2 regions of the Aliiglaciecola litoralis genome follow, and region 1 is predicted to be linked to the other one. Evidence: predicted binding sites of a transcription regulator. Region 1 holds the regulator's gene; the other holds the start of a gene.
The links. Region 1 encodes FNR, which switches genes on or off when oxygen is low (the NO sensors DNR and NnrR bind a similar motif). Its sites were predicted from a motif close to TTGATCTAGATCAA; they were not measured.
Positions count from the first base shown of each region.

Region 1 (15,304 bases):
TATTTCAATATTTGTCGCTTTATTAACGGGGCTAGGTATGAGTTTATATGTGCTACCTGGTTTATACATTTACATGGCAACGGGATTTGCTATCTTGCTGACGGTAGATAAAAAGATGACGCCGTTGCAATCCTTAATGTTATCGGTTCGTATGGTGAATCGCTATTTACCTAAATTTATCTTGTTATACGTCATTTTTACGGTGTTAATGATCCTCTCAATCATGACTTATGGCTTGGGATTTTTGGTACTTTTTCCTTTCTATCACATCGTCAAAGGTGCATTGTATCGAGACCTATTTGGCTATGCTAAAATGCCAAGCTCTAATCAGATAGATAATCAGGATGAAAGTACATTTGAAGCCTAATCATTCAGTCTACAGTATCGAGATCCCATCGATAAAACGAATAACCTATTTAGCGCTAATTTGGATATTTGGTGTGGTTGCTTTTGCTTATCCCTTTTTATTTCCTCCTAGTGAGGAAATTGAAATAGATGAATTTGCAGTCTATGAATTTGTTGAGCCTGAAATGCCTGACTTTAAAGCAATTACTGATATTAAAGCCCGCAAAAAAGCATTTTTTGATTATCTACTGCCTGCGGTTGCCTACCAAAACCGGATCATCTATGAGAAGCGCCGTTTTTTAATGGGTTTACAAGACAAACTGAAACAGCAACAACGTTTTGATGCGCAAGAATTGCAAACTTTGGAAACCCTGGTCAAAGATTATCGAGTTGAGCCAGATGGTGACTTTGCTGCTACTTTGTCAATATTACTCAAACGTATCGATGTGATTCCTGCTGAGCTGGTGTTAATGCAGGCCGCAAACGAGTCTGCTTGGGGTACCTCAAGATTCGCCAGAGAAGGGTATAATTTCTTTGGTTTATGGTGCTTTAGGCGTGGGTGCGGCTTTGTTCCAAGACAGCGAAATGACGGTGCGGCCCATGAAGTGGCTAAATTTAAAAACTTACGACACGCGGTTAGAACCTACTTTAGAAACATAAACCGCCATTATGCCTATAAAGACTTACGAAATATTCGGTTATCACTGCGCGAAAATGATCGTCGTATATCGGCAGTAGAATTGGCTAAGGGCTTGGGGCGATACTCTGAAAGAGGTGATGAGTATATTAAAGAGTTGATTCAAATGATCCGCTATAACAGGAAGTTAATGACGTTATGAGATACATATCCTTATTGCTACTTGTATTGTTTTGCGGTCTAAGCTGGGCTGATGAATTAAAAGTCGAGTATGCCAGCTTTTATAGCCACCTTAAAAAAATAGACAATGATGAAACTCAAGGCTTACAGTTTGCTTTTGGGTTTAAAAACATTGCCTCTGATAGTCTTTGCCATATTCGAACAGCGCAGATTGTCACGCCCAAAGTAACGTTGCCGGTAAGTGTATCGGACGAACAACGGTTTATATTACCCACAGAGTTGGCCTTAAAGCAGGCGCATGGCGTGATTCACATCAATCTGGAAGAACAAGCTAACCAATGTGATTTGTCGGTGCAACTTGAAACGAAACCGGCGTATTTAAAACGTACTTATCAGCAAAATGAACTGTTAAGTTTACTGGGGCAATACGAAAGCTTCTTTGATGACGTTGGCGGTTTTATGTCATTTTTAATGCCCGACGTTATTGGCTTGCAGATGCACTTCGCTGAGCCATTACCAGCAAGCTTGGAAGCTGATTTAAACGTTGCAGGGAATAAGCTGATTTTGGACAAGAAATGGATTCAAAAAATGCAACCCTTAACACTACCATCGACGCCGTTCAGAATTACTGCAATCACTGACTAAATAACACCTCTATACTTAAATTCGACGTAATGGTGCTACTGTTGAATTTTAGCTAATCCTTCTGCTAAGCTTATTTTGATTTTCATAACCAAAGGATTATCTATGTTTATTGAAACGATTAAAACGCCAGGATTAGCACATCTATCTTACGTCATTGGTAGTGATGGTCAGGCAGCTGTGATTGATCCTCGTCGTGATGTTGATGAATACGTTCAAATTTGCAAAGCAAATGGGTGTAAATTAATCGCTATCATTGAAACCCACCGTAATGAAGATCTAATCAGTGGTTCCCCCATTCTAAGCGAAATGACCGGCGCGAATGTATATCATGGACCTAATCCAGAAAGCCCTATTGAATATGCCAAAACAGTGAAAGAGGGTGAGGTATTCAAAATTGGTAATGCTCAACTAGAGATCATCGAAACACCGGGGCACACAAAGGATAGTATTTCGATCCTTCTAACCGATCTTGAATTTGATAATGGTCCTGCAGCAGTTTTTACAGGGGATGCGTTATTTGTCGGTGATGTGGGAAGAACCGACTTTTATCCTAATGAAAAAGAACGCATTGCAGGAATGCTATACGACAGTATTGAAAAAATTAAGTCTCGCGCGCCAGCTGCTATTTTATATCCAGCCCACGGAGCCGGCTCTGTTTGTGGCGATGGTATGGCCGATAGAGAGTTCTCTACGATAGAGCACGAGTCTCGAAACAATCCAATGCTAGTGATAAATGATAGACAAGAGTTTATCGACAAAAAAGTTAAGGAACATCACTACTACGCGCCGTATTTTAACGATATGGAACGTCTTAATATGACGGGCGCTGCAGCTTACGATTCACCACGTATTGTTTGTCCAACAAGCTTTAGCGACCTAAATCTTGATAGCACCATATTAATTGATGTAAGAAATATTGAATGCTTTTTAGGAGCACATCATCCTCGCAGTATTGCGTTGCCGGTTGGTTTAATTACCGCTTATGCAGGTTGGTTGTTATCTAGTAAAGACTCAATCACTATCGTCGCTCAGAATGAGCAAATGGCCAGCGAGGCAGCGCTACATTTCTCTCGCATCGGTTACGATAACACTCAGTGTTTTGTCGAGGCTAATTTCCCCGGATATGCCGCTACGGGGGGAGAGGTGGCATCTACTGATATTGTCGATCCTAAACAGGTAAAAGAACTGCTTGAAGATGGCTGGCAATTATTAGATGTCAGAAAAATAACAGAGTACGAAAGTTGTCGAATCTCAAATAGTGAGCACATATTCTTAGGTGAATTACCGGAAAAAATGAATTCCTTGGACAAAAGCGCACGCTACATCACTATGTGTGCCAGTGGTATGCGCGCTTCAGTTGCAGCGTCATACTTAAGTTGTAATGGATTTGAAAATGTCAAAGTATTCATGGGTTCTTTAGGCGCATGGAAACAGGCTGGTTTTGAGACTGAATAATTTTCGTTACTATAAACGGTGAAAATATAAGGTCCTTTAAGCGTTAATAAAAGCGTGGATTTTATCTATTTACTAAAAACTCAGTGACTAATGAAAAGCAAGGCATGCTCTCATAAGGGTATGCCTTGCTTAAATAACAGTCTCAGGTATTAGCTGCGATTAGTTCTTAGTTCAAACGCAATTGGTATTTAATCTGTTCAGCTACGCGCATGACACTTTGCCGTCCTTCTTCGATGAGTTCACCGGCGCGATGAAATTCCATTATCCCAAAATCACGCAGTTGTGGCTCAATAAGAATGTCTGGTGGATCTCCTGCTAAACGTGACCGTGTGACACGGGCTTGAAGAATGTCTAATGAACTCGACATGACGCCTAGAATACTCGGTGTGGTATCGGTTAAATGCATTTTCACTGGAGCAAACGTGGGTTGTTCCTGATTGGTAGCTAACTCACTTTGCGTGGCTTGGTCGGCACTGCTTTGAACCGTTTCCAGCGGAGGTGTTTGGTCATATTGGTTATCTAGTGTTTCATCACTGTCATCTAAATCAATATCTTCATCAGCGGATTTCTTGAAGCGTCCGCTAAAAATACGCTGCATAAAGGACTGACTTTTATTAAAGAAGTCGTTTGTGCGTTGCAGATTGCGCTCATGCTCTTGTTGGAACGCCAATTGAACTTCAGGACGAAAATCAGCACTTAGGTTAACCGCAAAGACAAAGTCGGCGCCCAATTGACGACAAAGATTCACAGGTACGGGATTGACAACCGCGCCATCGACCAGCCATCGTCCTTCATAAGCAACCGGCGGAAACAGTGCCGGAATGGCGCAGGATGCGCGTACAGCACTGCCAATAGGTCCTTTCGTAAACGCGACTTCCTTACCACTGTATAGATCGGTAGCAACCACACCGAAGGGAAGGGCAAGTTGTTCAAAATTTTCTTCGCAAAATTTTTCTTCGAGTGCTTTAAATACTCGATGACCACTGGCCAATGCTCCTTTACGGATCCCTACGCCCATTAATCCGAGTACTTGCCATTCAGTGAGTGAACTGGCCCATTCTCCAAGTGGCGTAAGTTTGTTGCTCGCATAAGCCGCGCCAACATAAGCCCCTATTGAACAGCCAGCGACAACATCAATTTTTACACCTAATTCTTCCAATGCTTGGATAATACCAATGTGAGCCCAGCCTCTTGCTGCGCCACTGCCTAATGCTAAGCCTATTTTCACCGAGAATACTTCCTTACTTAATTCAAATTGATAATTGAAACTTTGTCTAAATCCGTAGTGGGAGATTCTAACGGCATAGGATCAAACCCTAGATCGCCATCTTTAAATGGGGCTTCCTGAGTCTCAAGGTGTTTAAAATCAAAAATTTGTGGATCTGCGAGGTGTGACGGCACCACGTTCTGCATTGCTTTAAACATACTTTCTATCCGTCCAGGGAAACGAGTTGACCAATCTTGCAACATCTGTTTAATCACTTTACGTTGCAAGTTTTCTTGTGAGCCACATAAATTGCACGGAATAATCGGGTACTCCATGACTTGAGCAAAGTGACTGATATCAGCTTCAGTACAATAGGCTAAAGGTCTTATAACCATTTGTTTGCCGTCATCACTTACCAACTTTGGCGGCATGGATTTTAACCTTCCGCCGTAGAACATGTTGAGAAATAATGTTTCTAACATGTCATCACGATGGTGGCCTAAGGCAATTTTAGTGGCGCCTAATTGAGTCGCTGTTTTATATAAGATTCCTCGTCGCAGCCTAGAACACAAAGAGCAGGTCGTTTTCCCTTCCGGAATTTTGTCTTTGACAATGGAGTAGGTGTCTTCAGTCACAATGTGAAAGTCTACATTGAGTTTAGACAGATATTCTGGCAACACATGATCGGGAAAACCCGGTTGTTTTTGGTCTAGGTTTACCGCTATTAATGTGAAATCTATGGGGGCCGTTCGCTGCTTCTGCAGCAAAAGATCGAGCATGGTGTAGCTATCTTTGCCGCCGGATAGACACACCATAACCTTATCGCCTTGTTCTATCATATTAAAGTCAGCGATAGCCTTACCGACTAGACGACTCAGCCGTTTTTGAATTTTGCTATCATCGTTTTTGGGTGTGGCAAAATTGTGGCTAGGTTGGTTCATGCGGATCCTTTGAATCTCATCTACGGCAAAGCTGGACATTATACCAGCCACACTACCGGTGACAAACCTATTATCAGAGTATTTACCTATAGTTCAATACTTGTTTTAGCGCTTAATTGGGCATTCAAAACCGTCTGGTTTGAGTGCTAACACATCGCAATCAAGTTTATCAATTACGTGTTCAGCGGTATTTCCTATGAGCGCTGCCGTTATTCCTGTTCTTCCCACAGTGCCAATAATGACAAGTTCGGCATCAATCTCATTAGCCACATCAGGAATAACATTCTCTGGTAACCCTTCTCTAATGTACAGGTGGTTAACATCAATCGGAAATTGTTTGGCGTGGGCATGCATACTATCGGTGTGGTGTTTCTTGACCGCTTCTGTATAACTAACCGGATCAAATTCAGGTATTTCAATGGCAATATTAACGGGTGTCCCAGGGTAGGAGTTAACCAAATGTACATGCCCATTTAGTAACTCACTAAACTTGAGCGCCATGTGGGTCATTTTAACATTTAGGTTTTGATGTTCATCATCTTCAGTTCCCGCATCCACAGCGGCAATGATGTTGCCGTCTTCAGGCCAGTCATGATCTTTTACCAATAACACCGGAACCGGAGATTTACGCAACAAGTGCCAATCAGTTGGCGTAAAAATGACAGATTTAAGGGTATCGTGTTGCTTAGTGCCTTTGACAATAATGTCATAGTTATTTTCAACCACTTCAAATAAAATACTTTCAAAGGGGCGGTTATGCCAGACCACTTTAATATCGATTGAAATAGCGCCATCACATAAAGGTTGTATGATGCTTTCAAGCCAATCCGTTCGATCATCCACCACAGCTTGACGCATGGTTTCTCGTTCATCCACCGAGAGCATAGTGGTTAACTCATATGAAAAGTCGTAAATAGTTAAAAACGCGGTAATACTTGCTCCGGTTTTGTGGGCCAATAAGATGGCTCGCTGCAATGATTTCTGTTCCAGTGCTGCTGGATCTATAACTGCAAGAATTTTATTAAACCTAGCCATAACGATTTCCATTTCCATGATAGAACGAGTTAATCTTAAGTGTAAGAACAGATCCTTAGAATGCCAACTTAGTATGACAAATACTTAAAAGAACCAAGCCTTTGTGCAAACCTTCCATAAACTTATTAATGGTACGAACGTGGCGCTCAAAAAATTAAGAAAATAATTGAGACACTCATTTAATAATTGAGACACTCACTATAAGAAGGTATAAAACAATTACAGAGCTCTGTAAAATTCAAGGTGTGTCTTTTCTTAAACCGCGAATTAATTGGCTGTTTTCTTATTTTGGTTGAGGTGTATGCTGAAAATCGCCTTATTTCTCAAATAACAGGCAGCCGGACTTAGCAACATTGAGTTGATGGGTGTTTATTTTGGATTGGATTGTTTCTAGGCATGTTGCAATAACGCTCTGGCCTTTGCCATCCCTCGTATGCGTTGATGCTTTGTGTGTTGTTTGAATTGTTGAAGCATGTGTTCACTGCCTACAGCGGTGTAGAAGTGTTGTTCAAACTCGGTCGTTAGGGTTAACCACTGCTCGGTATTCAGACCAAGACTGTTTAGAATGGAGCTGTGTTGCGGCTTGATATGACCTGCTTTATCCTGACGAATACACTTGCCCGTTCTCTCAATCAGCTCACAGTAATCGATTAGGCTATACGCGATACCTTTAGGCATGTCTTTTTTGTGATTGCCTACAAAGCGCATTAAGGTGCGGGGCTGTTCACCTTTGATAAGCGCGTGAATACGTCTTTGAATGCTGGTGTGTTTTGAGGTTTCAGGAGTGCTGTCCATGTTGGCTCGAATAGGGTTTAAGTCGACATAGGCCATACAGGCTACTAGCGCACTTTCATCTAGCAAGGCTTGGGATTTAAAGCGTCCTTCCCAAAACCGCCCCGTACAGTCATCTTCTTTGTTCGCCTCACGGGCGATGTGCTCGTTCAGATTGCGCATCAGCCAACTGATGTCGTATAAGCGTTGACGGTAAATAGTGACCGTTTGCTCCAGACTCACAAGCTCAGCATCACTGAGCGGCTCGCCTTTATGATATTGTTGACTCAATAAGGTGCCTTGATACAACTGATGCCAACGCCTAATCACCTCAGTCATCGACCAGCTATCCGCGGTTTCTTTATCCACACACAGCACCACATGGGTATGATTACTCATCACCGCATACGCACAAATATCAATGGCGAACACTGACGCTAAAAACAACAAACGTTTTTCTACCCACGCCCGGCGATGTTCAAAGCTTTGTCCAGTAAACGAGTCTTCACCGCACAAAAAAGAGCGACGAACACAGCGTGAAACACAGTGGTAGTAAGGAGTATCAATTAAACTGATTTGGTTTTTGCGTGGTTGGGGCATAACAGACCATCCTTGGTTGTTTGGTTACCCTAAACTTAGAACAAAATGGCCGTTTCGCCATTTTTAACGTGGGTGTCTCAGTAAAACTGGACTTTAAAAGTGGGTGTCTTAATAAGAACTGTTATTTTTATGGTGGGGCTGCGATAGTTTGCGATCTTTAATTCACTCGGTTTTCTGTCTTAATGCTTGTGGCTTTAGTATTTGGATCAGTTTGCCGTCCACCAGTATGATTTTTTCTTTTTGTAACCGGGTGAGTAATCGACTAATGGTTTCAACAGTCAAACCAAGATGATTGCCAATCTCACTTCTTGTCATCGGCAAGTTGAAGTCCGATGGTGAAAATCCTCTGGCAGCAAATCTATCTGACAAGTTAAGCAGTAAGTAAGCGATACGCTCTTCTGCCGTGCGTTTGTTCAGGAGCATCATCATGTCATGATCTGATTTAATTTCAGTGCTCATGATTTTAAGCATTTCTTTTCGAAGTGAGGGCAGCTTAACACTCATTTCATCAAGCTTATCAAAAGGTAATTCGCAGACCATCGACGTTTCCATGGCTTGAATGAAACTTTGATATTGTTCGGTACATAAACCGTCGAACCCTACTATGTCCCCTGGGAAATGAAAGCCCGTAATCTGCTGTTGGCCATCTGGTGAGATAATATAAGATTTAAACGAGCCACTTCGTACCGCAAACAACGAAGTGAATTTCTGCCCAGGTGAGGTAAGCTGGTCGAGTTTGTGCAACGGTTTTTTGCGTTCAACAATGTCATCTAAGCTTTGCATTTCGGTCTGATTCAACGCGACAGGAATACAAAGATGGTTGAAGCTGCAATTTTGGCAGCGAATACTGAAATCAGATGTGGCCTGCATCAATGACTCATGAGAATGACTTTTACCAATTATGGATTGCTCGATAGGTTAAAAGCAAGCCGAATATGGTGAGGATGGTTGCGACGGATTGCCTAACGAATCTATTCGCCAAATAGTGCCTTATGGTTTTAGCACTGGCGCCCATAGCAAGCATAATGGGTAGGGTGCCTAAACCAAACAATAGCATCGTAAGAAAGCCAATTTTTGCACTGCCCGACGCGACACTCCACGTTAAGGTTGAATAGACCAAGCCACAGGGTAGCCAGCCCCAAATCATGCCATATGGTAGTGCATATATTGGATGTTTGAAGGGGATAAAACGTTTTGATGCCGGTTGGATCAATCTCCAGAAATAACCGCCGAGTTTTTCAATTCGGGTCAGCCAATTTAACCACTGCCCAATATACAGTCCCAATAGGATCATAAATACGCCGCCTAGTAGGGGCAAAAATTGCGGATTTATCCAACTTCGACTGGACACCATACTGCCTAAATACCCGGCGATACCGCCAGCAATTGCATAGGATAAAATACGTCCTCCATTGTAGGCCAACATATAGGGAAGGGGGCTTTGTGCTTTTGGTAGCATGAAGGTAAATGAAGTGACAATGCCACCGCACATTCCAGCACAATGGACACTACCAGCAAGTCCAATCAATATTGCGCTATACCAGCTTATATCAGTCATCTTTGCTTATGTTGTTATTGATATCGATGCTTTTGTTATGTTTTTTGAGAGCTTGAGGCTGTTCTTCCGTTTGTGGCTCTTGGTTTGGAGATGCAAGATCATCATCAAACAAAATACTTAATCCTTGTCTTTCTAGATCTTCAAATTGATCATTTTTTACAGCCCAAAAAAATACGCCAATAGCAACTAACACTAAAATAATCGCGATTGGTATTAACACATAAATGATATTCAAGGCGTTTCCCGTTAGTCTTAAATCAACTTGCTGAGGTAATTATCTTAATAATCTTACTGAATTTGTGACCACGATAATAGAGCTCAATGACATTCCTATCACGGCCATCCACGGGGTTAGCAATCCAGCGATAGCCAGAGGTAAGATCAACAGATTGTAGCCTATTGCCCAAAGCATATTCTGTTTGATTTTTTTGCGTACTTTAATTGACATAGCAAACAGCTGATTGAGGTTTATCAGATCTGGATTTAACATCACTACATCAGCTGAGCGTTTTGACATATCAGCGGCGCCTCCCATAGCGACAGACACATCCGCTGCGGCGAGTACTGGCGCATCGTTGATACCATCCCCCACCATTAACACTTTAGCACCTTGAGCCTGTAAGCCTCGAATATAGTCAAGTTTTTGATGAGGTAATTGTCTGTATAACCGGTCACTGATTGCTAATTTGGACGCGATGGCTTCAACATTTTTTTGCGAATCGCCACTGAGCATTATGATCCGCTTATGTTTGAGACTATCAATCAATTGTTTGGCATCTTCGCGTAAGCGATCCTTGATAGCAAAGGTGGCTACCAGCCTATTAGCCTGAGTTAACACTATGCAATCATCTGCCACACTAGAAAGCTCAGGGATATCACTTTTAATATACTTTACATGGCCAATTTGTACTTTGCTACCAGCGTAAACGCCAGTGACGCCGCGACCGATATCACAACTGACCTCACTTATTTTATAAGGTTGAGTATCGGTAAAAGCATTAGCTATCGGGTGTTCTGAATATTGTTCTAATGCTGCCGCTAATTTCAATGCATGTTGTCTATCGTAATTGTTGAACAATTTAATATCTGAAATTGAGAACTTACCGTAGGTAAGGGTACCGGTTTTATCAAATACCAGCGTATCCACATCAGGAATAAGGTCCAGTACATCAGCTCGTTTAATTAACAAACCATATTCGTTTAGTTTGGCGATTGCACTGGTCAATGCTGAAGGCGTCGCCAAACTCAGTGCACATGGGCAGGTCGCGACCAAAATTGCAATTGCGATCCAAAATGCGTTATCGGGTTGAAACTGCAGCCAGCTTATATAACTAATCAACGCTATCACTAATACAATGATGACAAAAAATTGTGAGGCTCGATCGGCATAAATAGCGGCTTTGGGTTTGCTGGCTAGCGCGCTCTCTTGAAGACGCAGTATGTTATTTACCAATGACAGTTTAAGTTCGTGTTTAACACTCACAACAAATGTGCCGTTGAGGTTTAAGGTGCCTCCAAAGACGTCATCTTTAGCTTGCTTAATAATAGATTCGGATTCGCCGGTAAGCATAGATTCATCGATAGCGCCTTGTCCTTGCACTATGACACCATCTACTGGAAATGTTTCGCCCGGTTTAACAAGTACTTGCTGACCAACACGAAGTTGTTTAGCTAAAACATGCTGTACCGACTCGTTTTCGACTAAGGTAGCACTTAAGGGGATATATTTGAGCATGTTCGCTGATATTTGGCTGGCCTTGTAACGGGTTCGATGCTCTAAATAACGACTGATCAATAGCAAAAAGATGAACATACAAACAGACTCGAAATAAATCTCGCCTGATTGAGTCACGGTTGCCCAAGCACTGGCAAAAAATGTCCCTAAAACAGCCAAAGAAACCGAAAAGTTCATATTTAGAGCTCGTACACGTAGCCCATTCAATGCATTTCTATAGAATTCGGAACCGGAATAAAGCACTACAGGGGTGGCTAATATTAGGCTTATCCAATGAAAGAATGTTTTCGTTTGTTCGTCTATTGACCCGAATATCCCAAAGTACAAAGCAATAGCTAACATCATTACTTGCATTGTCATCAGGCCAGATAAGCCTAGTTTTCGTAAGAACCGCTTATTTTCTTTTTGAAATGATGCTTCATGTTCGTCGGGTTGAAAAGGCAATGCATGGTAACCGATACGGTCAAGTTGACCAATAATGTGGCTCAGCTGGACTAGGTCTTGTTGCCAACTGATGGTTGCTCTTCTAGCAGCAACATTAACTGCAACTCGAACAATACCGGGTATGCTGAGTAACTTTTTTTCAATTAACCAGCCACAAGCCGCACAACTAATCCCCTCGATGGTTAACTGAATCTGCTTTTCATTACCATCAGAGATAACAAAATCATGTTGGATTTCCGGATGATCGTAACTCTTAAGGTGGGCCAGTGTTGACTCTAATTGTTGTTCACCTTGCTCTGCAAAACTGGTTCGAAAGTGGTAATAATCCTCAAGACCGTTGTCAACTATGGCTTCAGCAACGGCCTGACAGCCGGGGCAGCACATGGTACGTTCCTGACCGAGTACCTTTGCTGAATAAGTATTTCCTTTACTTAAAGGCAGTCCGCAGTGATAACACAAAGAAGCGTCGTGATTATCCATTAGGGGTTAAAGGCGAATGCCTGCTTCCGGGGTAATTGTATTTGTTGAACAATTTTCCAGTTGTGGGTCATTGGGGTGAGTGTCACTGTCCATTTGCCCGAAATAGGCGAGTCTAAGGTGGTCCTAAACATGCCATTTGCGTCTTGGGTTAGCAATGCCGAAAAATCCATTTTTTCTAACGTTGGATGGTAGAAGAATAATTGTAATGCTTCACCCGTTTTAGGGCTACCTGACAAAAACTCCAGACTAATTCGGTTTCCATCGACTTTGAGTAAGGTTTTTATATTAAGCGCTTTGGCTTCTTGCACCTTAGTGAGTTCAAGGTTAATCCCTCGGCCTTCTTTATAGTAATCGTCAATAACTAAACTATCGTCAGTATTGAGTGCTAAATTTAGCATAGTGATGCTCAATATCATTGACAATAAAGGTATGGTAATTAAAAACCAAGGCCAAAACTGTTTGTACCAAGGGGATGTATCTGTTTGCTTCATTAACGTTAGTCTTTTAAAAACAAAGCCTCGTTGACCGAGGCTTTTTTAAGTTGAGGACCAAAAAAACTACTTTTCTTGAGAAAGACTATAAACGTAGCTTGCTACTAAATGGATTTTCTTTTCACCTAAAGTATCTTTAAAGGCTGGCATAACACCGGCACGACCATTAGTGAGGGTTTCGGTTACTGCATCTCTGGTGCCGCCGTACAACCAAATATTATCGGTTAAGTTTGGCGCGCCAAGTTGCTGATTACCTTTACCATCTGGGCCGTGACAGGCTGCGCACATTGCGAAACGTTGCTTACCCGCATTCTTTAAGGTTTGATCAACTTGGCGACCGCTGAGACTTAGCGTGTAAGCGACTACCTCATCGATACCTTTTTCGCCAAATGAAGCAAGCCAACCTGGCATCACACCACCTCGACCATTGATAAGCGTTGCCTTAATATCTTCCGGACTACCGCCATACAGCCAATCGTTGTCTGTGAGATTAGGGAAACCACGTTGGCCTCTTGCATCTGATCCATGACATTGTGAGCAATTTTGCATGAACAGTCGTTGGCCAATTTTTAATGCTTCTTCATTTTTTGCCAAAGCGGTGATGGGTTGCTCAGCATATTTATTGAATACCGGAGCGAAACGCTCCTCTGCACGCATCAACTCACGATCGTATTGTACACTCACACCTAAAATTGAATCTTTAGCTTCTTCACGGGCTTGCAGCACGGCGTCTCGCGACTCTTGAAGAGACTGCACGTTTTGATGCGAACTTTTCCAGCCTAAAATACCTTCCCAATTACCCAAACCCGGATAAAGAAGCAAATATAGCGGTCCCCACACAAGGACCATATAAAACATGATTGTCCACCAACGTGGTAGTGGGTTGTTCAGCTCTATTATGCCATCGAACGAATGGTGCATATCGTCACCTTCTTCAATGCCAGTTTTATTTGCTAAACACCAACGCAATAACAGGTAACACCCTAGAATCGTTCCCAGTGAAATTACCGAGACCCAAATACTCCAAAAGCTACTCATTTATCGAAGACTCCCGCTCTTTTTTTTCTGATTGTTGGGTTTGTTCATCATCAAAAACCAAATTTTGTGCTTCATCAAAGCGTGTTTTAGCACGGCCACTCATTGCCCATAACACAATGCCGATGAAACTGACAAAAACCACAACTGTAAATATGCTACCCGCTGTACCGTAGTCCATTATTTTAACGCCGTGCCTAATGATTGAAGATAGGCAATCAAGGCTTCCATTTCAGTTTTACCTGCAACAGCTGCTTTTGCTCCTTCGATATCTTCATCGGTATAAGGAACACCGAAGTCTCTAAATACCTTTAATTTTGCCGCAGTTAATTCACCATCAAGGGTGTTTTCCGCTAACCATGGAAAACCAGGCATATTAGATTCTGGAACCACATCTCTTGGATTTATCAAGTGCACTCGGTGCCATTCGTCACTATAGCGACCACCAACACGGGCTAAGTCTGGACCAGTTCGCTTAGAACCCCAAAGAAACGGATGCTCCCACACCGATTCACCGGCCACAGAGTAGTGTCCATACCGCTCTGTTTCGGCTCTAAAGGGACGGATCATTTGGCTGTGACATCCCACACATCCTTCACGAATGTAGATATCTCGACCTTCCATCTCTAACGCTGTGTAGGGCTCTAAACCATCAACCTTTTCCATTGTTTGCTGTTGATACATTAATGGGGCAATCTCGACTAAGGCTCCGAAACTGATTACGATCAGTACGAATATGGCCAACAAGCCAACATTCTTTTCAACCACCTCATGAACATTCTTCATTTCAAATCTCCTTAAACTGCTTGAGGTTGTGATCGAAGTGCAGGTTCAAACTCGTCACTTGGCGTCCGAATGGTGCGGTATACGTTGTATGCCATTAATAACATCCCAGCCACAACGAAAACACCGCCAACAAAGCGCACGAAGTAGAATGGCTTAGAGGCTTCCAGTGATTCTACAAAGCTATAAGTTAAGGTGCCATCGGCATTGACTGCGCGCCACATTAAGCCTTGCAATACACCTGACATCCACATGGCTACGATGTAAAGTACTACGCCAATTGTAGCTAACCAAAAATGCGTGTTTACCCACTTGATACTGTACATGGCTGGTTTGTTAAATAGCACCGGAATAAGGTGATAAATTGATCCAATAGATACCATTGCTACCCAGCCAAGTGCGCCAGAATGCACATGACCGATAGTCCAGTCAGTGTAATGGGATAACGCGTTAACCGTTTTGATAGCCATCATCGGGCCTTCAAAGGTAGACATGCCATAGAAAGATAAAGATACAATTAAGAAGCGTAAAATTGGATCAGTACGTAATTTATGCCAAGCACCAGAAAGTGTCATAATCCCGTTTATCATGCCGCCCCAAGAAGGAACGAAAAGGATAACAGACATCACCATACCAAGTGATTGAGTCCAATCGGGTAGGGCGGTGTAATGCAAGTGGTGAGGACCAGCCCATATATAGAGTGACACTAGCGCCCAAAAATGAATAACCGACAAACGGTAAGAATACACTGGGCGCCCAGCTTGTTTAGGTACGAAGTAATACATCATTCCCAAAAAGCCTGCGGTCAAGAAAAACCCAACTGCATTGTGTCCATACCACCATTGCATCATGGCATCGACAGCACCACCATAAATAGAATATGACTTAGTGAAAGACACTGGAATTGCCATACTGTTACCAATGTGCAGTACTGCAACGGTTAGCATAAACGCACCGAAGAA
Region 1 covers NZ_BAAAFD010000001.1:155,777-171,080, reverse strand. The annotation lists gene ABD036_RS00730 (DUF2189 domain-containing protein) at 1-367, shown strand, start outside; gene ABD036_RS00725 (glucosaminidase domain-containing protein) at 345-1,184, shown strand; gene ABD036_RS00720 (DUF2987 domain-containing protein) at 1,181-1,807, shown strand; gene ABD036_RS00715 (MBL fold metallo-hydrolase) at 1,910-3,262, shown strand; gene ABD036_RS00710 (patatin-like phospholipase family protein) at 3,429-4,490, opposite strand; gene ttcA (tRNA 2-thiocytidine(32) synthetase TtcA) at 4,508-5,410, opposite strand; gene uspE (universal stress protein UspE) at 5,516-6,445, opposite strand; gene ABD036_RS00695 (transposase) at 6,836-7,816, opposite strand; gene fnr (fumarate/nitrate reduction transcriptional regulator Fnr) at 7,979-8,686, opposite strand; gene ABD036_RS00685 (sulfite exporter TauE/SafE family protein) at 8,709-9,374, opposite strand; gene ccoS (cbb3-type cytochrome oxidase assembly protein CcoS) at 9,367-9,609, opposite strand; gene ABD036_RS00675 (heavy metal translocating P-type ATPase) at 9,649-12,033, opposite strand; gene ABD036_RS00670 (FixH family protein) at 12,033-12,524, opposite strand; gene ccoP (cytochrome-c oxidase, cbb3-type subunit III) at 12,591-13,562, opposite strand; gene ABD036_RS00660 (cbb3-type cytochrome oxidase subunit 3) at 13,555-13,740, opposite strand; gene ccoO (cytochrome-c oxidase, cbb3-type subunit II) at 13,740-14,345, opposite strand; gene ccoN (cytochrome-c oxidase, cbb3-type subunit I) at 14,357-15,304, opposite strand, start outside.

Region 2 (15,304 bases), on a different contig from region 1:
TTAATTGATGTTCGAGAGCCAGCAGAACATCAAGCAAAGGGGGCAAAAGGTGCGATTAACATTCCCCGAGGGTTACTTGAAATGAAGGTTTTGGAGATAGAAAAAGATCCAAATCGGGCTATCTATTTGCATTGTGCTACCTCAGTCAGAGCCATTCTATCCGCTGAACAACTGGCTAGAATAGGGTTTAACAATGTCAGTGTGATCACCTGCGATTTGGACACAATCCAAAAAGCATGTGAATAAGCACATTATCTCAATACTATATTTAACCAAAGTTCAGGTTATTTAGCATATTAAAATCTACTAAAATCGGAGTGTTACCTTATGCAAGCATTACCTCATCAATACCAGATCAAAGCCAAGGGAAAGTCTGACAACAGTCTTATCGTCAGTGTTAATAATTTAGACGATATGGCCGTTGCACCACCTGCACAATTTGGTGGGCCAGGCGATGTGTGGTCGCCAGAAGATTTCTTTATGGCATCGATTTCCAGCTGCTTTATTTTATCATTTAGAGCCGTCGCGCGAGCCTCTAAACTGAACTGGGTGTCACTCGAGTGTCACTCCGAAGGCACCTTAGACAGAGTCGATGGTAAAACACAATTTACCAAAGTAGTCACCAAAGCCTGTTTAGTGATAGGCGAAAATCAAAGCATCGAAGACGCCGAACGCATTTTGCACAAAGCGGATCAAAATTGCTTGGTGGCAAACTCTTTAACCACTGAAACCCTACTGGAATGTGATGTCACTGTGCAAAGTTAATCTGTGCATACGAATAATGATGAAGGAACCCTAGGATACTCGTAGTCGAGTCTCGGCATCGATTACCCCAAGGTTTTGCCGTCAGCGCAGCGGCCCAGATGATTTCTTACTCTGTTGATTCGTCTTTCATTGGCGGCATTGTGCAAGATTCGTCTGGTTCGTTTGACTTCGTTTCCGACTTCAATTTTGCTGTAATCACCCAGCAGAACAACACGCGTTCCTGCGTCATCTGCATCTAAAGCAAAGCCATAAATACCATAGGGAAACTTCAGTAATTCCTCAAATGCAACACTAGCCAAACCGCTAACGAGAGCAATACCGTCAGATAGCTTGATCACAGTACCTGTTTGTTGAAGTGAAAGGCCAACATCAAGGGATTCTCGAAACTTTTTCAAATCATTAAAAACGTCATCAAAGGCCTTGTCCATTTGACAATGGAACCAATGCTCTATACTGAAACTGGCGAATTTATTTGTCATGGCTAGTTAGGGATTCTCTAACACTTGGCGTGAGATTTTGTTGCTTTAGCGGCGTTAATTGCACTATATCGCTGATATGTTCTTGTAACTCTTCCAAATAATGATGGGCGCTCCACGTTAACTTCCAATCACCGATTTTCAACTCAAGACCTGAAATCAAATCGGGTATATGTTGATATGTGAACTTTATTTTGATTGTTTTGGCTTGGCTAACTATATTCGCTATTTTTTGGTTTATGACTGATTTTTGCACATCAGAGATCTCAAATGCACAGCGCAGGTTAATATGATAAGAAGACGTTGTCAGTGCTTTCACTAAGTCAGCGTGTTGTGTTGCATCGAGTGACGCAAGCTGTTCCAAGAATTTGTCGATCATCACTTGTTGAATATCTTGTCCTGCAAGGTCGGTTAACACTTTACCGGCGATGGCATAGATTTCTTTGACACTCTTACGCAGTACATCATTTTGCAGTTGATACAATTCAGATTGCAGCGAGTTTAATCGTTTACGTAGCATTTCGTCGGCCGCTTTCTGGGCTGAATTAAATAGTGAGTTGCGTTGCTCTTCAGCCTCTTCATGCATTTTTTTGACAATATTGATGCGCTGATGGTCTAACTCTTTGAGCATACTGACACAGTGTTGCTCGCATTGTTCTGCTGATTCGGCTTTGGGAGTTGCTTGGTCAAACGTATTATTCTGGTGAGGGGCAGATGTTTGCAGACTATCAACAGCAGGTAAATTGAAAGAGCATCGAAGAAGCCAAATCAAAATAGCCAAATTGAAAATTTGTATGGTCATCGTAAACCAATCAAATTGCATGATTCATCCTCCGGTTTGTGCCACTAAATAGTGTCGAATAAGACTAGGTAATTCAAAGAGACGATCAGCAAAGGCAATAATTAAAGCGACATAGATAGTAAGCAAGTGCGGCACATAACTAATCACCTTTGCATCACAATTTAGAAAATCGCTTGTCGCAGTCGTTGTTAAGCGTTTAGGTTTACTATCTGTGGCATGCTTGTCGATGTTCATCAGAGTTGTGATTGTGCTTTTGATCGTTGATATCTAGGGGTGATTATGTAGCGATTTAACAGGTTACAATTGACCCGGATCAAGGTTTGATGATTAATACAGGCCGCTATCGCGTTGAGTTTGAGATTGCTTAGAGAGACGCTGCTTAGTCTTGCTTGCAGAGTCACACCATTTCACTAATACGAGTAAGAGCAGGCACGCCAATGCTGATCCCTAATGATAATGCTGTGTTCAGGGATGTATCATCTGCAGGAACCATTCTGGTTTGATTGGCGACTTGTTCCAGCATCACATTGCTTAGTTGGTTGTTATTCATCACAACTACTCGGCCAAACTGTTTTGCCGCTATCAAAGAGGCTGCTTCTTGGCCCACACTGCTGGCAAATATCCGGTCAAACGCTGTTGGCGTCCCTCCACGTTGAATATGGCCCAGAGCGGTGGCTCTTACCTCTGCGTCAAGCCGCTGTTCAAGCTGAAGCTTCAATGTATTACCGATACCACCTAATCGGATAGGATCTGGCGCACAACCTAAGGTTTCACGAACCGTGGCTTGACCCCCTTGAGGCATGGCACCTTCCGCTACTACGATAATGGAATATTGTTGATCACTTGCGCGTAATTTGCATGCTTTGGCAACTTCATCCATATCGTACGGAAATTCAGGTAGCAATATAACGTCAGCTCCACCCGCGACACCTGCATGTAAAGCGATCCAGCCAGCGTAACGGCCCATGGTTTCAAGGATCATCACGCGTTTGTGTGATTGACCAGTGGTACGCAAGCGATCTAGCGCCTCGGTGACAATAGACACCGCAGTGTCAAAACCAAAGGTTCGATCGGTGCACATGAGATCGTTATCTATGGTTTTAGGGACGCCAACGATATTCATGCCCAGTTTAGACAGCTCATAGGCAATAGACAAAGTGCCGTCACCACCGATCACGACAACTGCATCGAGTCCTAATGAATGATAATAGGAGACAACTTTGGCACTGTGATCTGCACCTCGGTAATTGAACGGGTCGGCCTTGTTACTGGTTCCTAGGATGGTTCCGCCTAAAGATAAAATGCCGCTACAATCAGAGTAGGAAAGAGGCCTTACCCGTTGCTCTATTAAGCCAGCAAAACCATCTTCAATTCCGATAATCTTCGCATTGCAGTTTAACATCAGGCTTTTAGCTGTGGCTCTTATCGCCGCATTCAGGCCAGGGCAATCACCGCCGCCAGTAAGAATACCTATTTGCATTTGCGCTCCTTTAGTTGGGGCTATACTAAAACATTCGATGCCCCTTTAATTGGCACAGACAAGCATATTGCTTACACGCACTATGACATTGACATAAAACAATATTCTGTGAGTTTAAAAATGAAAAAAGTAACACGAAAATGGCAACTATAAGATTGAGAGACTTATGCAGGTAAAAACTGTCTTGCTCATTGAAGGCTGCGTTAATCTATTGATTGCGCTGTGTAAACTCAGTGTCGGCTTTATGACAAACTCGACCGCCATTATCGCCGACGGAGTGCATTCTTTTACCGATGTAACGAATAATATTGTGGCCTGGATGGCTGTCACCATTTCTGAAACGCCTGCGGACAGAGGGCATCCTTATGGCCATCAAAAGTTTGAACAGTTAGCCATTTTTGTTCTAGCAACCTTGCTAGTTGTTGTTGCGTTTGAAATATCCCTGAGCGCGTTTCAACGCATCGGCGAGCCAGTGGAACACAGCTTTTTGGGGTTAATTATACTTATTGCGGCATTGATTATTAATACGATTTTAACGCTATGGGAGCGTCATTGGGCGAAGCGATTAAACTCAGATATATTAGTTGCAGATGCCACCCATACGCTAAGTGATGTGTTGACCAGTATTGCCGTCATCGTTGGTTGGCAACTTGCTTCTAGAGGCTATTATTGGATAGATGCTGTCTTTGCGATCATTATCTCCAGTATAATTTTTTATCTTGCTTTTAAGCTCTTTCAAAGTGCGATACCGATACTTGTCGACTCCAGCGAAGTCGATGCACATAAAATGACGGATGCCATTATGAATATCGACGCCGTAAAAGAGGTGCGCCGAGTGCGGTCAAGATCGAGCGGAAAATACCGCATTGCCGATGTTGTGGTGACGGTTGATCCGAATATGTCTACCGCTGATTCGCACCAAGTTGCAGACAGTATTGAGCATTTACTGGCGACTAAATTTCATATTGAAGATGCCGTTGTTCATATAGAACCCTTTGAAAAATAAACGGTTTTGACTGCTATCGCTGGAAAACTTGATTAAGATCAATATAGCACTAAGCGTCTGATGGTGAAGTGAGTGCACTATTCAACAATTCGTCGATTTTTATATGGCCTCGATCAAATTTTGTGGTGCAGCTCAAGAAGTGACAGGATCCTGTCATATGCTAACGTCACCGGCACTGGGTACCATTCTACTTGATTGTGGCATGCATCAAGGTGGGAGTTGGGAGCGTAGAACTCAGCAAGAGGCATTTTTGTTTAACCCCCTTAGCATTGATGCTGTGGTACTTTCTCATGCTCATTTAGATCATAGCGGCATGTTGCCCAAATTGGTGCACGAAGGCTTTACGGGGCCCATTTACTGCGCGGATGCGACTGCTGATTTGTTGCAGATCATGTTGCTCGATTCAGTGGGCATCTATTTAGGTGATTTGGAACGAGAAAATCGCCAACGTGCGCGCAAAGGAAAATCGTTGTTGGAGCCCTCGTATACCGAAGAGGATGTGCATGCGACCTTAAGCCAATGCATAACAAAAAATTACGGTGAAGCCTTTAATTTAACAGAGGATGGGCATGTGACATTTCACGATGCCGGTCACATTCTTGGCTCCGCCATTGTCGAGATCACTTTTTCAGAGCGCAACAAACGCAAAACATTGGTTTTCTCTGGTGACTTGGGCAATAAAAGCGCCGTGTTAATGAATGATCCAGCCATCTTAACCCAAGCTGATGTGGTACTGATGGAAGGCACCTACGGTGATAGAAACCATCGCTCAATCGAAGATACCGTTGAGCAACTTATAACCATACTCGAAGATACACAAAAGCGTGGCGGCAACATCATGATCCCCGCGTTTGCTGTGGGGCGCACACAAGAGCTGTTGTTTTATTTAGGACAATTACACCATCGGGGATTGCTAGAAAACTGGCAGGTCATTTTAGACAGTCCTATGGCGATTGAAGTCACGAAAGTGTATGACCGCTGGTTCGATTCCTTAGACAATGACGAAATTGAGCAGGCAACGCCCTCGGTTCATTCATTACTAAAAGACTTTATTCCACGTTTGTTTTTGTCCGTTACGCCAGAAAACTCAATGGCAATCAACAAAATTAAACAAGGAGCGATTATTCTAGCCGGCAGCGGTATGTGCACCGGTGGCAGAATTCGCCACCACTTTAAACAACGCATTTGGGATAGTCGCAATACCATTATCTTTTGTGGGTTCCAAGCCAAAGGAACTTTGGGCAGGCTGTTAGTGGATGGTAAATCCATGATTAAAATATTCAATGACAGTTATGCGGTGAAAGCACAAATTGAAACCCTCGGCGGGTTTTCTGCTCACGCAGGACAGCTGGAGCTTATCGAGTGGGTGTCAAACTTCCAAAGTAATCCAAGAATAATTTTAGTGCATGGTGATCCAGAGGCGCTAGATTGTTTGTCACAAAAATTGTGGGACGAAAAAGGCATTGAGTCTGAGATCCCCATATTAGATCAATCGATTGCGTTTTAATTGGCATTTTATGGCTGGAGTTGCATTGAAAGTCAGTGGTTTTCAAAAACGGAAATGTCAACAGATTAAGGTTGTGTTATGAGTGCGAATATCGTTCCACATAACAGTACGGTTGATGAAGTTTTCTCCACTTTTCAAAGCAGTGAAGCAGGATTATCACAACAACTTGCCTCTGAACGTTTGTCATTGTATGGCAAAAATAGCTTGCCGTTGGCACCGGCACGTTCAGCTTGGAAACGTTTCTTTTCCCAATTTCATAACGTCCTTATTTATGTGCTCATAGGCAGTGGCGTACTTAGTATCTTATTACAGCATTATGTCGATAGCGGTGTGATTTTTGCGGTGGTGTTAGTGAATGCCATTATTGGCTTTATCCAAGAAGGAAAAGCCGAGAATGCATTACGTACAATCATGTCAATGACGAAATCGCAGTGCATGGTTGTAAGAAATGGGGCGCTTGAGTCCATAGACAGCAGTGAGCTGGTCATTGGTGATGTGGTGATGTTGCAGGCAGGTGATCGGGTGCCCGCAGACATCCGACTATTCTTCAGTAAAGATTTCAGGTGCGATGAATCCGCGCTGACCGGAGAAGCGCAGCCTGTAAGCAAACGTATTACCCCCATTGAAGGTAACGTTCCTTTAGCTGAACGTAAGAACATGGCCTATATGGGCACCATGGTTACCTATGGTCTTGCGCGCGGTGTGGTAACCCATACAGCATTAGCAAGCCAAATCGGTGAGATAAGCAACTTGGTAGGCAAAGTTAAATTGATGCAAACACCACTGCAGCTGCAATTGGCGAGATTCGCCCATCAATTAACCATAGGGATTATCGTGGTTTCCGTTCTTACCATGGTGCTGGGAATTTTCATTCATCAATATGCATTAGGCGATATGTTTCAAGCCGCCATTGGTATCGCGGTGTCTTCTATACCTGAGGGGTTACCGGCTATTGTAACCATTGCATTGGCTATCGGTGTTCAGAGAATGGCTAAAAATAATGCCTTGGTTAGACGCTTACCTGCGGTAGAAGTGCTCGGTGCAGTGGACGTGATTTGCTCTGATAAAACTGGAACCCTCACCGCAAATGCAATGACCGCGCGCGAGGTTTATACCGCCTCTGGTGGTTACCGTATTTCAGGAGAAGGGTATAAACCTGAGGGACTGATTAAATCGAATAGCACTTCAGAGTCTGTGTTGATCGATCACGATAGCTGTTTCACTCAGGCTTGCGTAATAGCCTTGTTATGCAACGATGCCAACATTGAACATGAGAACGGTGATTGGCTCCTACATGGCGATCCTACGGAAGGTGCGTTGCTGACATTGGCCCTCAAGCATGGCCTAACGGTCGGTAGTTTGCAGCACGATTTGCCACGTATCGATATCTTGCCATTTGAAAGCGAAAAACGTTACATGGCAACCTTACATCACAATACCCTTGGCGAAGTGAGTTTAATGGTCAAAGGTGCGCCAGAGAGACTCATCGATTATGCCAGCCATCAATTGGATGAGTCTGGGGTGCAACCTGTTGACAAAACTCAATGGCTAGCAATGACCGCAGATTATGGGCGCAGGGGAATGCGAGTAATGGCATTGGCAATGAAAAGGTACAATACCAAGCCAGATACCCTTAGCCATCAAGAGGTTGAAAGTAATTTGATTCTAGTCGGGCTGGTGGGCATCAGTGACCCGCCACGCAAAGAGGCTATCGACAGCATAAAAATGTGCCATAGCGCGGGCATTCGCGTCAAGATGATCACCGGTGATAGCCCTGTTACTGCAGCGGCGATTGGCGCCGAGCTCGGCCTTGATGTACGGCGCGTGCTGACCGGTCAAGAGATTGATAATTTACCTGCCGCTCAATTGTCAGTGCTCGTCGAGCAGGTTGACGTATTTGCCCGCACCAGCCCCTCCAATAAACTACAACTAGTCGAAGCCTTGCAGAAGAATAGGCATGTTGTCGCCATGACTGGCGATGGTGTCAATGATGCTCCTGCGTTGAAGCAGGCTAACATTGGCGTAGCCATGGGGCATAAGGGGACTGATGCCGCAAAAGAGGCGGCTGACTTTGTGTTGACCGATGACAATTTTAGTACCATCGCCAGCGCGGTTCGCGAAGGTCGAACGGTATACGACAACATTGTTAAATCGATTATTTTTATTTTACCCACGAACCTAGCCGAAGCTTTGGTGATATTTACTGCGATAATGCTAGGCAGGATGATGCCAATCACGCCAGCGCAAATACTATGGGTGAATATGATCACGGCGATCACCTTAGCACTGGCATTGGCGTTTGAACATCCAGAGCCCAATGTCATGAACAAGGCACCTAGGCCTTTTGGGCAAGGGTTATTTACGGTTGCGCTATTGCTTAGAATGGTGTTAGTGGGCGTGATTGGCGCAACCATCGTGTTTGAGCTATTTGCGTATTATCGGAATAACGGATCCTCGATTGAGTACGCAAGGGCAGTAGCGGTCAACGCCCTTGTCATGATCGAGCTTTTCTATTTATTTACCTGCCGATTCCTCAATCAATCTGTTTTTAGTGGCCACTTCCTAAACGGCAGTCAACCCATGCTGATCGCTTCTGCCGCCGTTATATGCTTGCAGCTTGGCTTCAGTTACTTGCCGCAGTCGCAGCAACTTTTCGGATTGGTAAGCATTAGTTTAGATGACTGGTTAAAAATAATAGTCTGCACTTTTCCTATCCTTCTTATCGTTGAAGTCGAAAAGTTTGTGCAACGGAAATTGAATAATTACAACGTTAAAGTTGCGCAATCAGCAACCTGAGTTATACAAGTAGTTGAACTATTATTGAACAAAGGGTTTTAAATGAGAAATATCTTAGTGGTAGTCGAGAGTGCAGACAGTGCCAAGATGATGTTGGAAAAGTCGTTACGATTTTTACCAGAGAGCATCAGCGTAGTGTTGTTCAGTGATAGTAACGCTGTTGCGGCGGATGTCCAGACCGTACTTAATGACGTTGCCGCGGGCCATTGTACCGCCAACCTGATAATTAATTCTGCCTTTGATAAGCACGCGAAGAAGCTAAGCATGACGGATTTGCTCAGTCACACTAACCCTGACATGGTCGTAATTTATCGACCTCAACTCGGACAAGGTCAGCACGATTTTGGGTTAGTAAAGGCCGTGCTTCAAAGTGAATCTCAATCGGCAGTGTTATTTTGTGGGGACAACAAATGGAAGAAAAAAATGAAGGTCCTGGCCACGCTCGATATGGTTGACGACAGTCCATCTCAAGGTTTACTAAATGACAAAGTTGCTGATACGGCAGTGCAGCTTCTAAATATGACTCAAGCGGAATTAACTCTATTGAGTGTCATCGAAATATCAGGAATTCGTGAAGAGTTAGATATCGCAATCCCACATGAGTTAATGGCAACTAAGGGCAAAGAGATTAAGGCGAGATTAGCCGATATGATCAGTACCAAAGGCCAACCTATTGTCTATTCAACCTTCGTATCTGTTGGTGTTGTATCTAAGGAAATATCCTCGGTCTCGCAAAAACTAAAATCCAGCTTGGTGATCATGGGCAATGTTGGCAGAACCGGCCTAAAAGGATTCGTAGTCGGGAATACCGCTGAAAAAATACTTGAGCGACTGGCGGTTGATGCCTTGATTGTGAAAGCTTAGTCAAGATGAAAATTCTAGCCGAATATTGGGAAGCAACACAATGAATCAAAGGTTTACTAATCCGCTAAAGAACATAGCAGACCAATTTGATAAATTGATACACGGTCGGCTTTGGTTGAAAGTATTACTCGCGCTTGCGCTAGGCGTCATTGCGGGTATTTTATTAGGTCCCGATTTGGGCTTGGTTTCTGCAAGTGCAGTTACCAATATCACGGCTTGGTTAGCGTTACCCGGTCAAGTGTTTTTAGCTATCATTCAAATGATTGTCGTACCCCTTGTTGTGGCCTCAATAGTGCGTGGATTGGCGGCCAATAATAATCCTGATGCGATGAAGAAGAACGGTATAATTGCGATACTCTTCATACTTTTTTCAACCGCATTAGCCGCTGTGGTTGGTATTGTTTTAGCGTTGAATATTCAGCCGGGTTATTTCGTCGACGCTTCATTATTAGTTGAGTCGGGTACCGAGACGGTGACCAATGTCACGGCCAAGGGCTTTCCTGCGTTAGCTGATTTACCAAGCAAAGTGTCAGGCCTGATCCCTAAAAATCCACTGGCTTCAATGGCCTCCGGTGAAATGTTGCAAGTGATTTTATTCGCCGCCGTATTGGGAGCGGCACTGTTGTCGATTCCTGCGCAACAATCTAAGCCACTATTCGATTTGCTGGGTGCTCTGCAAGAAGTTAGTTTACGCATCGTATCCTGGGCTATGCTGCTGGCACCTATTGCAGTATTTGGGTTAATTACTCGCTTGGTGGCTAACCTAGGTGTGGAAGTGCTAGGAGGGATCGTTGTTTATGTATTGACCGTGATTGCAGGGTTGCTGGTAATTGCTTGCTTCTATTTTGCAGTTGCTAAAATAACCTCTAAACAACGGTTGGGTTACTTCTTTACTAGTGTGCGAGAGTTATTACTTCTGGCGTTTTCTACTAGTAGTTCAGCTGCCGTGATGCCGTTAACATTGCAGGTGGTTGAAGAAAAGCTCAAGGTCAAGGCAGAGATCTCACGCTTTTTAGTGCCCCTTGGGGCAACCATCAATATGACTGGCACCGCACTGTATCAGGGGGTTGCGACCGTATTTCTGGCTCAGGTCTTTCACGTGGATTTGAGCCTATCGAGCTATCTTTTTATCGTGACTATGGCGGTTGCTGCGTCGATAGGCTCCCCAGCTACGCCAGGCGCCGGGATCATTATTTTAAGCATGGTTTTAGAAGGGGTTGGCATTCCTGCCGCTGGCATCGCATTAATTCTTGGCGTTGACCGAATACTCGACATGTGCAGAACCTCTATTAACGTCTTAGGTGACGTGGTGGCTTGCACCACTGTGCAGTATTTTTCGCCGAGCGTAACCGATAATCCTGCCGCCACAACGGCACCGGAGCAATCACTTGGCTAATTTGATTTTAGTGGTTAACTCTGGGTCCTCCAGCATTAAGTTTGGGTTGTTTAAATCGGCTTCGCAAAGCCGGTTTCCGAAGTGTGTTTGCCGCGGTGTATTGACGGGTATAGGTGACTCACCAACTACGCAAATTGATCAACACACAATGCAAAATATCCCGCAACAAGCAGTCGATGCCTTTGCTCAATTAACGTTCTCAACTTTAACCGAAGCACATCATGCGCTTAGTCAGTGGTTATGCCGTTTTTTATCGTCATTAAGCATAGCAACAGTATGTTATCGGATTGTTCATGGCGGTAATCAATTTAATCAACCTGTGCGCTTAGATTCGGATGTTATTCAGGCGATAAAATCGTTGATTCCGCTTGCGCCACTGCATCAACCTATTGGCTTAGATGCCATTGAGGTGTTTATGGCGAGCTTTCCTGATGCCACTCATAAAGCCTGCTTTGATACGGCGTTTCATCGCTCCATGCCAAGGGTCGCTCAAACTTTCGCTATCCCCAAGCATATGACGGCTGCAGGTATCAAACCCTACGGGTTTCACGGATTGTCCTATCACTATATTGCAACCGTCCTACCAGATTCAAATGATGGTCATTTACCCGCAAGAGTCATTATTGCGCATTTAGGCGCGGGCGCCAGTATGTGCGCGTTAAAAGACGGCAAAAGCATTGCCTCAACCATGACTTTTACGCCACTAGACGGATTGCCAATGGCAACACGCTGCGGAGCCATAGACGCCGGCGCCGTTCTGTATATGGCGAGTGAGTTAAAACTGACGTTTGCTGAAATTTCCGAGTTACTCAATCAACAATCAGGGTTACTTGGACTATCGGCAAACAGTGGTGATTTTCGTACTTTGCTTAGTAGCAACGACAAAGATGCGCTATTTGCAATTGAGTACTTTGTTTATCGTGCTTGTCGTGAGATGACCTCGCTTATGGGGGCTTTGCAGGGAGTAGATGCCATTGTATTTACCGGTGGTGTAGGAGCGAATAGCAGCCACATTCGGCAGCAGATATGTCAACAATTAAGTTGGCTTGGCATCGCTATTCAAGCCGATTTTAATCGCGCTAACAATGTGCTTATAAGCGGTGAAAATAGCGCAATTAAAGTGTTTGCAATTAACAGTGATGAAGAAGTGATGATGGCCAGCAGTGCTTAGCGTTTACTACTTACCAGCCACTCAGGCTTATGCAGTAGCACAATGCCAAACGGCAACAGACGGATAAAGGAGCATAATAATGAAAAACGACAAGGGCAGTGACAGCAATACTAAATACCCGTTAAGCGAAGAGGAGCTGCGTTTAATCGATGCTTATTGGCGCGCTTGCAACTATCTTGCTGTTGGTATGATTTACCTACAAGATAATGTGTTATTGACCAAGCCTTTGGAAGCGGCACACATAAAAAATCGTTTGTTAGGGCATTGGGGCGCCAGCCCTGGGTTGGCATTTATGTATTTGCATATTAATCGTCTGATCAACAAATATGATTTAAACGCTATCTTTTTGGCTGGACCAGGACACGGCGCGCCGGGCGTATTGGGTCCTGTGTATCTTGAGGGGACTTACTCAGAGGTCTATCCTGACATCAGTCAAGATGCCGAGGGTATGAAACGATTTTTCAAACAATTTTCTTTTCCCGGTGGTATCGGTAGTCATTGTACCCCAGAGTTGCCTGGCTCAATTCATGAAGGCGGGGAGCTTGGATACAGTGTCTCTCACGCCTTTGGCGCGGCATTTGATAATCCAGACTTGATCGTAACTGTCGCCGTTGGCGATGGCGAAGCGGAAACAGGCCCATTGGCGACGTCTTGGCACTCGAGTAAATTTCTCAATCCGATCCGCGATGGTGCTGTTTTGCCGATTTTGCATTTGAACGGATATAAAATTAATAATCCGACCTTGCTGTCGCGTATTCCCCATGATGAATTAGAAAAACTGTTCCAAGGTTATGGGTGGAAACCTTACTTTGTTGAGGGAGATGATCCAGCCACTATGCACCAACAAATGGCGCATACCATGGAGCAGTGTATCCAAGATATTCGTCTACATCAGCAACAGGCCCGTGCGTCGGGCATTGCCCAACGGGTAATATGGCCAATGATTATATTGCGCTCTCCAAAGGGATGGACAGGGCCAAAAGAGGTGGATGGCAATAAAGTTGAAGGCTTTTGGCGAGCTCACCAAGTACCTTTGCCCAATGTGCGTAAGAATCAAACGCACCTTAAGATGTTAGAAAGCTGGTTACAAAGCTATCGTCCACAGGAGCTGTTTGATGAGAATGGTCAATTGGTGTCTGAATTACAGGCGCTAATACCGCAAGGTGAGCGTCGCATGAGTGCTAATCGACATGCAAATGGTGGTTTACTCAAACGCAACTTGAGGATGCCAGATTTTAAAAACTACGCTGCTATTGTTGAGCAGCCAGCAAAAACTCAGGCGATGAATACCAAGCCGCTTGGCGCCATGTTGCGGGATATCATGCGCATCAACCAAACTAATTTTCGGGTATTTGGGCCAGATGAAAACTCGTCCAATAAATTAGATGCGATTTATGAAGTTTCGAAAAAACTGTGGCTAGCAGACTATCTACCCGAAGATAATGATGGTGGACAGCTTAGTCCCGATGGTCGTGTGTTAGAAATGCTATCAGAGCACACTTTAGAAGGCTGGTTTGAGGGCTATGTTCTCACCGGACGGCATGGTTTTTTTGCGACCTATGAAGCCTTTGTGCACGTTATCGATTCGATGTTTAATCAACACGCTAAATGGTTGGCAATTAGCGAAGCATTAACTTGGCGAGCGCCGATAGCGTCTATCAATTTGTTAATTACTTCTACGGTATGGCGGCAAGATCATAATGGTTTCACCCATCAAGATCCGGGGTTTTTAGATCTGGTTGTAAATAAAAGCCCGCAGGTAACCCGCATCTATCTTCCGCCCGACGTAAACTGCTTGTTGTCTACCGCAGATCATTGTTTACGTAGTCAAAATGACATCAATGTGATTGTGTGTGATAAACAATCGCATATGCAATATCTGAATATGGATGATGCTATCAAGCATTGCACTAAAGGGTTGGGGATTTGGTCTTGGGCAAGCAATGATCAAGGCACAGAGCCAGATGTTGTGATGGTGGGTTGTGGTGATATTCCGACCAAAGAGGCGTTGGCAGCAACAGCATTACTACGAAACGAGTTCCCTGACCTTAAAATTCGATTTATTAATGTCGTCGATCTGTTTCGAATGACGCCTGAAACCGAACATCCTCATGGACTATCAGATTATGATTTTGACAGTCTTTTTACAATGAACAAGCCCATTATCTTCAATTTCCATGGCTATCCGTGGTTAATTCACCGACTCGCCTATAGACGCACCAATCATAACAACCTGCATGTTAGGGGATACATTGAAAAGGGCAATATTAATACGCCACTGGAATTAGCAATCGAAAATCGAATTGATCGCTTTAGCTTGGCGATTGATGTCATTAACCGCGTTCCTCGGTTGAAGGTATCGGGCGCTCATGCAAAACAAATGTTTAGAGACCGACAGATAGAATGTCAGCATTATGCTCATGAGCATGGTGTCGATTTACCCGAGGTCGATAACTGGGTTTGGCCCTATGACTAAACAAGATCAAAAGTCGCATGTTTTTCCAAGCGCAGCAGAAGATTTTGAGTTGGCAAGAACGCAAAGGATGGATAACCCCGCCTATCGTTTAGCGTATGCAGATGACGATTTTCTTATGCGAGATGATTTAAGAGCAGTTCGTTTGCAACTAGAGTGGCGCAAAGCTGATCTAATTCAAGAGGAAAATGACATTGATTCAACGGTAGTGATCTTCGGTGGTGCCCGCTTTGATGATCATGACAAAGCTAAACAATCATTTGATCTAGCTTGCAAATTACTAGCGCAAGAGCCCGCATCGGCAAAACTGAAACTGCAGAAAACGAGAGCCGAAAACGTCTGGAAAAATAGTCATTACTATGCTGAAGCAAGAGCACTGGCACAGAAAATTACAGCACTTTCACTGCAACACGAGGGTAAGGAGTTCGTGATTGTTACTGGCGGTGGCCCGGGAGTTATGGAAGCCGCTAATCGCGGTGCAGCAGATGTGGGCGGCAAGAGTATTGGGTTGAATATAGTGTTGCCTTTTGAACAAAAGCCTAACCCCTACATCACACCAGAGCTGTGT
Region 2 covers NZ_BAAAFD010000011.1:71,504-86,807, reverse strand. The annotation lists gene ABD036_RS16420 (rhodanese-like domain-containing protein) at 1-246, shown strand, start outside; gene ABD036_RS16415 (OsmC family protein) at 328-765, shown strand; gene ABD036_RS16410 (F0F1 ATP synthase subunit alpha) at 828-1,244, opposite strand; gene ABD036_RS16405 (F0F1 ATP synthase subunit delta) at 1,234-2,064, opposite strand; gene ABD036_RS16400 (6-phosphofructokinase) at 2,441-3,523, opposite strand; gene ABD036_RS16395 (cation diffusion facilitator family transporter) at 3,690-4,529, shown strand; gene ABD036_RS16390 (MBL fold metallo-hydrolase RNA specificity domain-containing protein) at 4,633-6,036, shown strand; gene ABD036_RS16385 (cation-translocating P-type ATPase) at 6,115-8,832, shown strand; gene ABD036_RS16380 (universal stress protein) at 8,875-9,696, shown strand; gene ABD036_RS16375 (dicarboxylate/amino acid:cation symporter) at 9,737-11,092, shown strand; gene ABD036_RS16370 (acetate/propionate family kinase) at 11,085-12,263, shown strand; gene ABD036_RS16365 (phosphoketolase family protein) at 12,343-14,739, shown strand; gene ABD036_RS16360 (LOG family protein) at 14,732-15,304, shown strand, end outside.
Region 2: the regulator FNR is predicted to act here: its motif matches at 4,558-4,571, upstream of ABD036_RS16390 (MBL fold metallo-hydrolase RNA specificity domain-containing protein).